DNA from 2 places in the Rossellomorea sp. LjRoot5 genome. Region 1 is predicted to be linked to the other one. Evidence: a T-box and tRNA genes for the amino acid it is inferred to sense, from the RefSeq annotation. Region 1 holds a T-box; the other holds one or more tRNA genes.
What was found. The T-box of region 1 lies ahead of ileS (isoleucine--tRNA ligase). A T-box ahead of a tRNA ligase gene usually reads a tRNA of that ligase, here a tRNA-Ile.

Region 1 (4,278 bases):
GAGTTCTTAAAAGAGGAAGATTTATCAGACTCGAGGTGGTAATGTAAATTATGGTAATGCTTTATGAAATTTTGTCTAAACTAATTCAAATATACTCCTGGGCGTTAATCATTTATATTTTAATGTCCTGGTTCCCGAATGCCAAAGAGACGTCGATCGGACAGTTCCTTGCAAGGATATGCGAACCGTATTTAGAACCATTCAGACGTTTTGTCCCATCGATCGGAATGATTGATATTTCACCGATTGTGGCATTCATTGTGCTGAATCTGGCCCAATCCGGGTTGTACCAAATATTTAGATGGCTTATTTAATCGGTACTATGATAAGGATAGATGCCTAAAAAGGACTGAAACCGGTCAAACAGTTTCGGTCCTTTTATTTTGGGTAAACCACATAGGGGGTGAAAGTATGTCTTCGATCTATCAACATTTCAGGCCGGATGAAAAGGAGTTCGTAGATGCTGTACTTGAGTGGAAGCAGACAGTGGAAGATCAATATACAGCGAAAAGAACGGACTTTTTGGACCCGAGACAGCAGCATATTGTCGAGTCTATCATTGGTCATAACGATGAAATCATCCTATCTTTTTATCCTGAAAACTCGGAAAGGAAACGAGCTTTATTGTATCCCCCTTATTTTCAGCCAGGGGAAGAAGATTTTGGAATAAGGTTATTTGAAATACAGTATGCTTCGAAGTTTGTTACAATAGAACATAGACAGGTATTAGGGACCTTGATGTCACTTGGGTTGAAAAGGGATAAGTTCGGGGATATCCTGACCGGGGAGGATACCATTCAGCTGATGCTTGCAGATGAAATTTCGGATTATGTCCTTATGGAACTGACCCAAATAGGGAAAGCAAAGATTTCCTTAAACGACATTCCGCTGGAAGAACGAATGGAAAGGCAGGAAGAATGGCAGGAAAAAATGACGACCGTCAGTTCTTTGAGGCTGGACGTCGTAATTGCAGCTATCTATAATGATTCCCGCCAAAAGGCTCAAACCTTGATCAAAAGCGGGCAAGTCAAAGTAAATTGGAAAGCGGTTGAAAACCCCTCTTTTGAAGTCGAAACTTCCGATGTTCTCTCCGCCAGAGGGTACGGAAGAAGTAAGTTACTGTCCATTGAAGGAAGAACAAAACGGGATAAATGGCGAATCTCTGTGGGAATTCTGAAATAATTTAAGAAAAATAAAGGAATTCTCCCACATACTGTCGAAATTTTAGTTATAATAAATATGTAATTCACCAAGTACTGGAGGTGGCTCCCATGCCTTTAACGCCATTAGACATACATAATAAAGAATTTAGTCGTGGCTTTCGCGGTTATGATGAGGATGAGGTTAACGAATTTTTAGATCAGATTATTAAAGATTACGAAATTCTGATCCGTGAGAAGAAAGAAACAGAAGAACGTTTAAACTCATTGAATGAACGTTTAGGTCATTTTACAAGCATCGAGGAAACGTTAAACAAGTCAATCGTCATTGCTCAAGAAGCAGGGGAAGAAGTCAAGCGGAATGCAATGAAAGAATCAAAGCTGATCATTAAGGAAGCCGAGAAGAATGCCGATCGCATCGTTAATGAATCACTGTCCAAAGCCCGTAAGATTGCCATTGAGATAGAAGAACTCAAGAAACAGTCGAAGGTGTTCCGTACTCGTTTCAAAATGTTGATCGAAGCGCAGCTAGATCTTCTCGATACAAATGACTGGGATCAGTTAATGGAATTTGATTTGGACGCAACGGATTTAAAAACTTTAAAAGAAGAAGAGACATTGTCTTGACGAAAAGAGCAATACTTTCATATAATTGAACAACAATCTTAATTGTATTAATAAGCTAAGACAGGGACAGTACGTACTAATAATGAATCCTTTCTAGCGAGTCGGGGACGGTGTGAGCCCGACAAGGAAAGAAGCGCGGAAGATCACCCTCGAGCCCTGCTCATGAAATTCCTCCCCGAAGAGTAATGAGTGGCGATTTATTCACGTTACGAATCAACAAGTGAAGACTCTTTTCGGTCTTTATGAGGGTGGTACCGCGGGAAAGGCTTTCTCGTCCCTATTCAGGGATGAGAAAGCTTTTTTTATTTTTAAAAAAAGGAAAGTTCACCCTGCCTGATTAAGAAGTAAAGGATATAGAAATGATGGCAATTAAGAGAAACGATTAGGAGGATGATTTCATGGAATATAAAGATACATTACTGATGCCGAAAACGGAATTCCCGATGAGAGGGAACTTACCTAAGCGAGAACCGGATACACAGAAAAAGTGGGAAGAGATGGACATCTATCATAAGGTACAGGAAAGAACGAGTGATCGTCCTTTATTCGTCCTTCACGATGGGCCTCCATATGCCAATGGGAATATCCATATGGGTCACGCATTGAATAAGATCCTGAAAGACTTTATCGTACGCTATAAATCCATGAGCGGTTATCATGCCCCTTATGTTCCAGGTTGGGACACTCATGGTTTGCCGATTGAGCAGGCGTTAACGAATAAAGGCGTGAAGCGTAAAGAAATGACAATCGCGGAGTTCCGTAAATTATGTGAAGAATATGCTTATGAGCAAGTGGATAATCAACGTAAGCAATTTAAGCAATTAGGTGTACGTGGCGATTGGGAAAACCCGTACATCACATTAAAACCTGAATATGAAGCACAGCAAATCAAAGTTTTCGGTGATATGGCGAAAAAAGGTTATATCTATAAAGGGAAAAAGCCGGTCTATTGGTCACCATCAAGTGAATCAGCCCTTGCAGAAGCAGAAATCGAGTATCAGGATAAGCGTTCCCCATCCATTTATGTCGGGTTTGCCGTTACAGAGGGTAAGGGTGTCCTTGAAGAAGGAACCCAACTCGTAATCTGGACGACGACACCTTGGACAATTCCTGCGAACCTTGGGATTGCCGTACATGCAGACTTGAACTATGTTGTAGTAAATGTGAAGGAAAACAACTATGTCGTAGCCGAAGATTTGCTTGAAGATGTCGCAGAGAATCTTGAATGGGAAAACCCCTCTGTAGTTAATAAGGTCAAAGGAGCAGAACTCGAACATATCGTGGCTAAACATCCCCTGTACGATCGTGACTCCCTTGTAGTCCTTGGTGAGCATGTTACGACTGATTCAGGTACTGGCTGTGTCCATACAGCTCCAGGGCACGGGGAGGATGACTTCCTTGTAGGGAAGAAATACGGACTGGATGTTTTATGTCCGGTGGATGATAAAGGGGTTATGACTTCAGAAGCTCCCGGGTTTGAAGGTTTATTCTATGATAAGGCAAATAAACCAATCACAGAAAAGCTTCAGGAAGCTGGGGCATTACTGAAATTAAACTTCATCACTCACTCTTACCCACATGACTGGCGCACGAAAAAGCCGGTTATTTATAGAGCGACGGCACAATGGTTTGCATCCATCGATAAATTCCGCAAAGAATTACTTCAAGCGGTAAATGATACGAAATGGGTTCCTGCATGGGGAGAAACACGTCTATACAATATGGTCAGAGACCGTGGAGACTGGTGTATTTCCCGTCAGCGTGCATGGGGAGTGCCGATCCCTGTATTTTATGCTGAAAATGGTCAGGAGATCATTACAGATGAGACGATCGATCATGTGTCTAAGCTTTTCCGTGATCATGGATCAAACATTTGGTTTGAGAAAGAAGCAAAAGACCTCTTACCTGAAGGATTTACTCACGAAGCTAGTCCGAATGGAAAATTCACGAAAGAACAGGACATCATGGACGTTTGGTTCGATTCAGGATCTTCCCATCAGGCTGTTCTTGAGGAAAGAGATGACTTGCAGCGACCTGCAGATCTTTATTTGGAAGGATCCGACCAGTATCGCGGTTGGTTCAACTCATCATTGACGACAGGTGTAGCCGTAACGGGTAAAGCTCCATACAAAGGCGTGTTAAGTCACGGATTCGCTCTTGATGGAGACGGAAGAAAGATGAGTAAATCATTAGGGAACGTCGTTGTCCCCGAAAAGGTAATGAAACAGCTTGGAGCCGATATCCTTCGTCTTTGGGTAGCGTCTGTTGATTATCAGGCAGATGTTCGGGTTTCTGATCCAATCTTGAAGCAGGTGGCTGAAGTCTATCGGAAGATCCGTAACACCTATCGTTTCTTATTAGGGAACCTTTCTGACTTTAACCCTGAAACAGATGCGGTATCCTTTGATGGATTAAGAGAAGTAGATCAATTTATGCTCGTGAAGCTGAATGATCTTGTGAAGAATGTGAAAAATTCGTACGATAAATATGA
Region 2 (4,278 bases), 2.7 Mb from region 1:
GGGCTAATACCGGATAACTCATTTCCTCGCATGAGGAAATGTTGAAAGGTGGCTTTTAGCTATCACTTACAGATGGACCCGCGGCGCATTAGCTAGTTGGTGAGGTAACGGCTCACCAAGGCAACGATGCGTAGCCGACCTGAGAGGGTGATCGGCCACACTGGGACTGAGACACGGCCCAGACTCCTACGGGAGGCAGCAGTAGGGAATCTTCCGCAATGGACGAAAGTCTGACGGAGCAACGCCGCGTGAGTGATGAAGGTTTTCGGATCGTAAAGCTCTGTTGTTAGGGAAGAACAAGTGCCGTTCGAATAGGGCGGCACCTTGACGGTACCTAACCAGAAAGCCACGGCTAACTACGTGCCAGCAGCCGCGGTAATACGTAGGTGGCAAGCGTTGTCCGGAATTATTGGGCGTAAAGCGCGCGCAGGTGGTTTCTTAAGTCTGATGTGAAAGCCCACGGCTCAACCGTGGAGGGTCATTGGAAACTGGGGAACTTGAGTGCAGAAGAGGAAAGTGGAATTCCAAGTGTAGCGGTGAAATGCGTAGATATTTGGAGGAACACCAGTGGCGAAGGCGACTTTCTGGTCTGTAACTGACACTGAGGCGCGAAAGCGTGGGGAGCAAACAGGATTAGATACCCTGGTAGTCCACGCCGTAAACGATGAGTGCTAAGTGTTAGGGGGTTTCCGCCCCTTAGTGCTGCAGCTAACGCATTAAGCACTCCGCCTGGGGAGTACGGTCGCAAGACTGAAACTCAAAGGAATTGACGGGGGCCCGCACAAGCGGTGGAGCATGTGGTTTAATTCGAAGCAACGCGAAGAACCTTACCAGGTCTTGACATCCTCTGACAACCCTAGAGATAGGGCTTTCCCCTTCGGGGGACAGAGTGACAGGTGGTGCATGGTTGTCGTCAGCTCGTGTCGTGAGATGTTGGGTTAAGTCCCGCAACGAGCGCAACCCTTGATCTTAGTTGCCAGCATTCAGTTGGGCACTCTAAGATGACTGCCGGTGACAAACCGGAGGAAGGTGGGGATGACGTCAAATCATCATGCCCCTTATGACCTGGGCTACACACGTGCTACAATGGACGGTACAAAGGGCAGCAAGACCGCGAGGTTTAGCCAATCCCATAAAACCGTTCTCAGTTCGGATTGTAGGCTGCAACTCGCCTACATGAAGCTGGAATCGCTAGTAATCGCGGATCAGCATGCCGCGGTGAATACGTTCCCGGGCCTTGTACACACCGCCCGTCACACCACGAGAGTTTGTAACACCCGAAGTCGGTGAGGTAACCTTTTGGAGCCAGCCGCCTAAGGTGGGACAGATGATTGGGGTGAAGTCGTAACAAGGTAGCCGTATCGGAAGGTGCGGCTGGATCACCTCCTTTCTAAGGAAGATTTACAAAAACGTTTGACACGTCGAAGTTTTGTTCAGTTTTGATGGTTCAATAAAGTTTTTTGCGAAAGCAAAAAAACTCTTCATCAAACAAACAATGGTAAGCATTGCTTATCATTCATTTTTATGGAATATGGGCCTATAGCTCAGCTGGTTAGAGCGCACGCCTGATAAGCGTGAGGTCGGTGGTTCGAGTCCACTTAGGCCCACCATATTCTCACCCCTTGGGGCCTTAGCTCAGCTGGGAGAGCGCCTGCTTTGCACGCAGGAGGTCAGCGGTTCGATCCCGCTAGGCTCCACCAAAGATTTTTGCGCAAGCAAAATATCTAACCATACGATCTCTTTCGAGATCCATGATTGTTCTTTGAAAACTAGATAAAGATAAATTGATAGTCAAGAAATTACCGAGTATCGCCATTTTAGGGTTTAAACCTTAATTAGTAAGTGATCAAATTTTGATTTAGCAGCAAAGCTGATAAAGCGAAATTTAGGTTAAGTTATGAAGGGCGCACGGTGGATGCCTTGGCACTAGGAGCCGACGAAGGACGGGACTAACACCGATATGCTTTGGGGAGCTGTAAGTGAGCTTTGATCCAGAGATTTCCGAATGGGGGAACCCATTGTTCGTAATGGAACAATATCCTTACTTGAATACATAGAGTATGGAAGGCAGACCCAGGGAACTGAAACATCTAAGTACCTGGAGGAAGAGAAAGCAATTGCGATTCCCTGAGTAGCGGCGAGCGAAACGGGATATAGCCCAAACCAAGAGGCTTGCCTCTTGGGGTTGTAGGACACTCTATACGGAGTTACAAAGGAATGAAGTAGACGAAGAAGTCTGGAAAGGCTCGTCAAAGAAGGTAACAACCCTGTAGTTGAAACTTCATTCCCTCTTGAGTGGATCCTGAGTACGGCGGGACACGTGAAATCCCGTCGGAAGCTGGGAGGACCATCTCCCAAGGCTAAATACTCCCTAGTGACCGATAGTGAACCAGTACCGTGAGGGAAAGGTGAAAAGCACCCCGGAAGGGGAGTGAAATAGAACCTGAAACCGTGTGCCTACAAGTAGTCAGAGCCCGTTAACGGGTGATGGCGTGCCTTTTGTAGAATGAACCGGCGAGTTACGATCCCATGCAAGGTTAAGTTGATAAGACGGAGCCGCAGCGAAAGCGAGTCTGAATAGGGCGAATTTAGTATGTGGTCGTAGACCCGAAACCAGGTGATCTACCCATGTCCAGGATGAAGTTCAGGTAACACTGAATGGAGGTCCGAACCCACGCACGTTGAAAAGTGCGGGGATGAGGTGTGGGTAGCGGAGAAATTCCAATCGAACTTGGAGATAGCTGGTTCTCTCCGAAATAGCTTTAGGGCTAGCCTCATGTGTAAGAGTCTTGGAGGTAGAGCACTGTTTGGACTAGGGGCCCTCATCGGGTTACCGAATTCAGACAAACTCCGAATGCCAAAGACTTATCCATGGGAGTCAGACTGCGAGTGATAAGATCCGTAGTCGAAAGGGAAACAGCCCAGACCACCAGCTAAGGTCCCAAAGTATACGTTAAGTGGAAAAGGATGTGGAGTTGCTTAGACAACCAGGATGTTGGCTTAGAAGCAGCCACCATTTAAAGAGTGCGTAATAGCTCACTGGTCGAGTGACTCTGCGCCGAAAATGTACCGGGGCTAAACGTATCACCGAAGCTGTGGATTGACACCTCTTGGTGTCAGTGGTAGGAGAGCGTTCTAAGGACTGCGAAGCTAGACCGTAAGGACTGGTGGAGTGCTTAGAAGTGAGAATGCCGGTATGAGTAGCGAAAGATGGGTGAGAATCCCATCCACCGAATGCCTAAGGTTTCCTGAGGAAGGCTCGTCCGCTCAGGGTTAGTCGGGACCTAAGTCGAGGCCGATAGGCGTAGACGATGGACAACAGGTTGATATTCCTGTACCACCTCTTTTCCGTTTGAGCAATGGGGGGACGCAGGAGGATAGGGTAAGCGCACTGCTGGATATGTGCGTCTAAGCAGTTAGGCTGATGATGAGGCAAATCCCATCATCTTAGAAGGCTGAGCTGTGACAGCGAGCGAATTATAGTAGCGAAGTTCCTGATTCCACACTGCCAAGAAAAGCCTCTAGCGAGGAAAAAGGTGCCCGTACCGCAAACCGACACAGGTAGGCGAGGAGAGAATCCTAAGGTGAGCGAGAGAACTCTCGTTAAGGAACTCGGCAAAATGACCCCGTAACTTCGGGAGAAGGGGTGCTCTGGTAGGGTGCAAGCCCGAGAGAGCCGCAGTGAATAGGCCCAGGCGACTGTTTAGCAAAAACACAGGTCTCTGCGAAGCCGTAAGGCGAAGTATAGGGGCTGACGCCTGCCCGGTGCTGGAAGGTTAAGAGGAGTGCTTAGCGTAAGCGAAGGTGCGAATCGAAGCCCCAGTAAACGGCGGCCGTAACTATAACGGTCCTAAGGTAGCGAAATTCCTTGTCGGGTAAGTTCCGACCCGCACGAAAGGCGTAACGATCTGGGCACTGTCTCAACGAGAGACTCGGTGAAATTATAGTACCTGTGAAGATGCAGGTTACCCGCGACAGGACGGAAAGACCCCGTGGAGCTTTACTGTAGCCTGATATTGAATTTTGGTACAGCTTGTACAGGATAGGTAGGAGCCTTGGAAACCGGAGCACAAGCTTCGGTGGAGGCATCGGTGGGATACTACCCTGGCTGTATTGAAATTCTAACCCGCGCCCCTTATCGGGGTGGGAGACAGTGTCAGGTGGGCAGTTTGACTGGGGCGGTCGCCTCCTAAAGAGTAACGGAGGCGCCCAAAGGTTCCCTCAGAATGGTTGGAAATCATTCGCAGAGTGTAAAGGCACAAGGGAGCTTGACTGCGA

Region 2: it has a tRNA-Ile gene. The T-box ahead of ileS (isoleucine--tRNA ligase) is inferred to sense a tRNA for this amino acid. The anticodon was not compared.

Annotation. Positions count from the first base shown of each region.
Region 1 covers NZ_CAXUQN020000001.1:2,748,673-2,752,950, reverse strand. Annotated here, with positions in the region: gene ACSQ2E_RS14075 (cell division protein SepF) at 1-42, shown strand, start outside; gene ACSQ2E_RS14070 (YggT family protein) at 51-314, shown strand; gene ACSQ2E_RS14065 (RNA-binding protein) at 412-1,182, shown strand; gene ACSQ2E_RS14060 (DivIVA domain-containing protein) at 1,272-1,787, shown strand; T-box leader at 1,836-2,069, shown strand; gene ileS (isoleucine--tRNA ligase) at 2,186-4,278, shown strand, end outside.
Region 2 covers NZ_CAXUQN020000001.1:22,133-26,410, reverse strand. Annotated here, with positions in the region: rRNA gene ACSQ2E_RS00150 (16S ribosomal RNA) at 1-1,390, shown strand, start outside; tRNA gene ACSQ2E_RS00145 (tRNA-Ile) at 1,534-1,610, shown strand; tRNA gene ACSQ2E_RS00140 (tRNA-Ala) at 1,625-1,700, shown strand; rRNA gene ACSQ2E_RS00135 (23S ribosomal RNA) at 1,889-4,278, shown strand, end outside.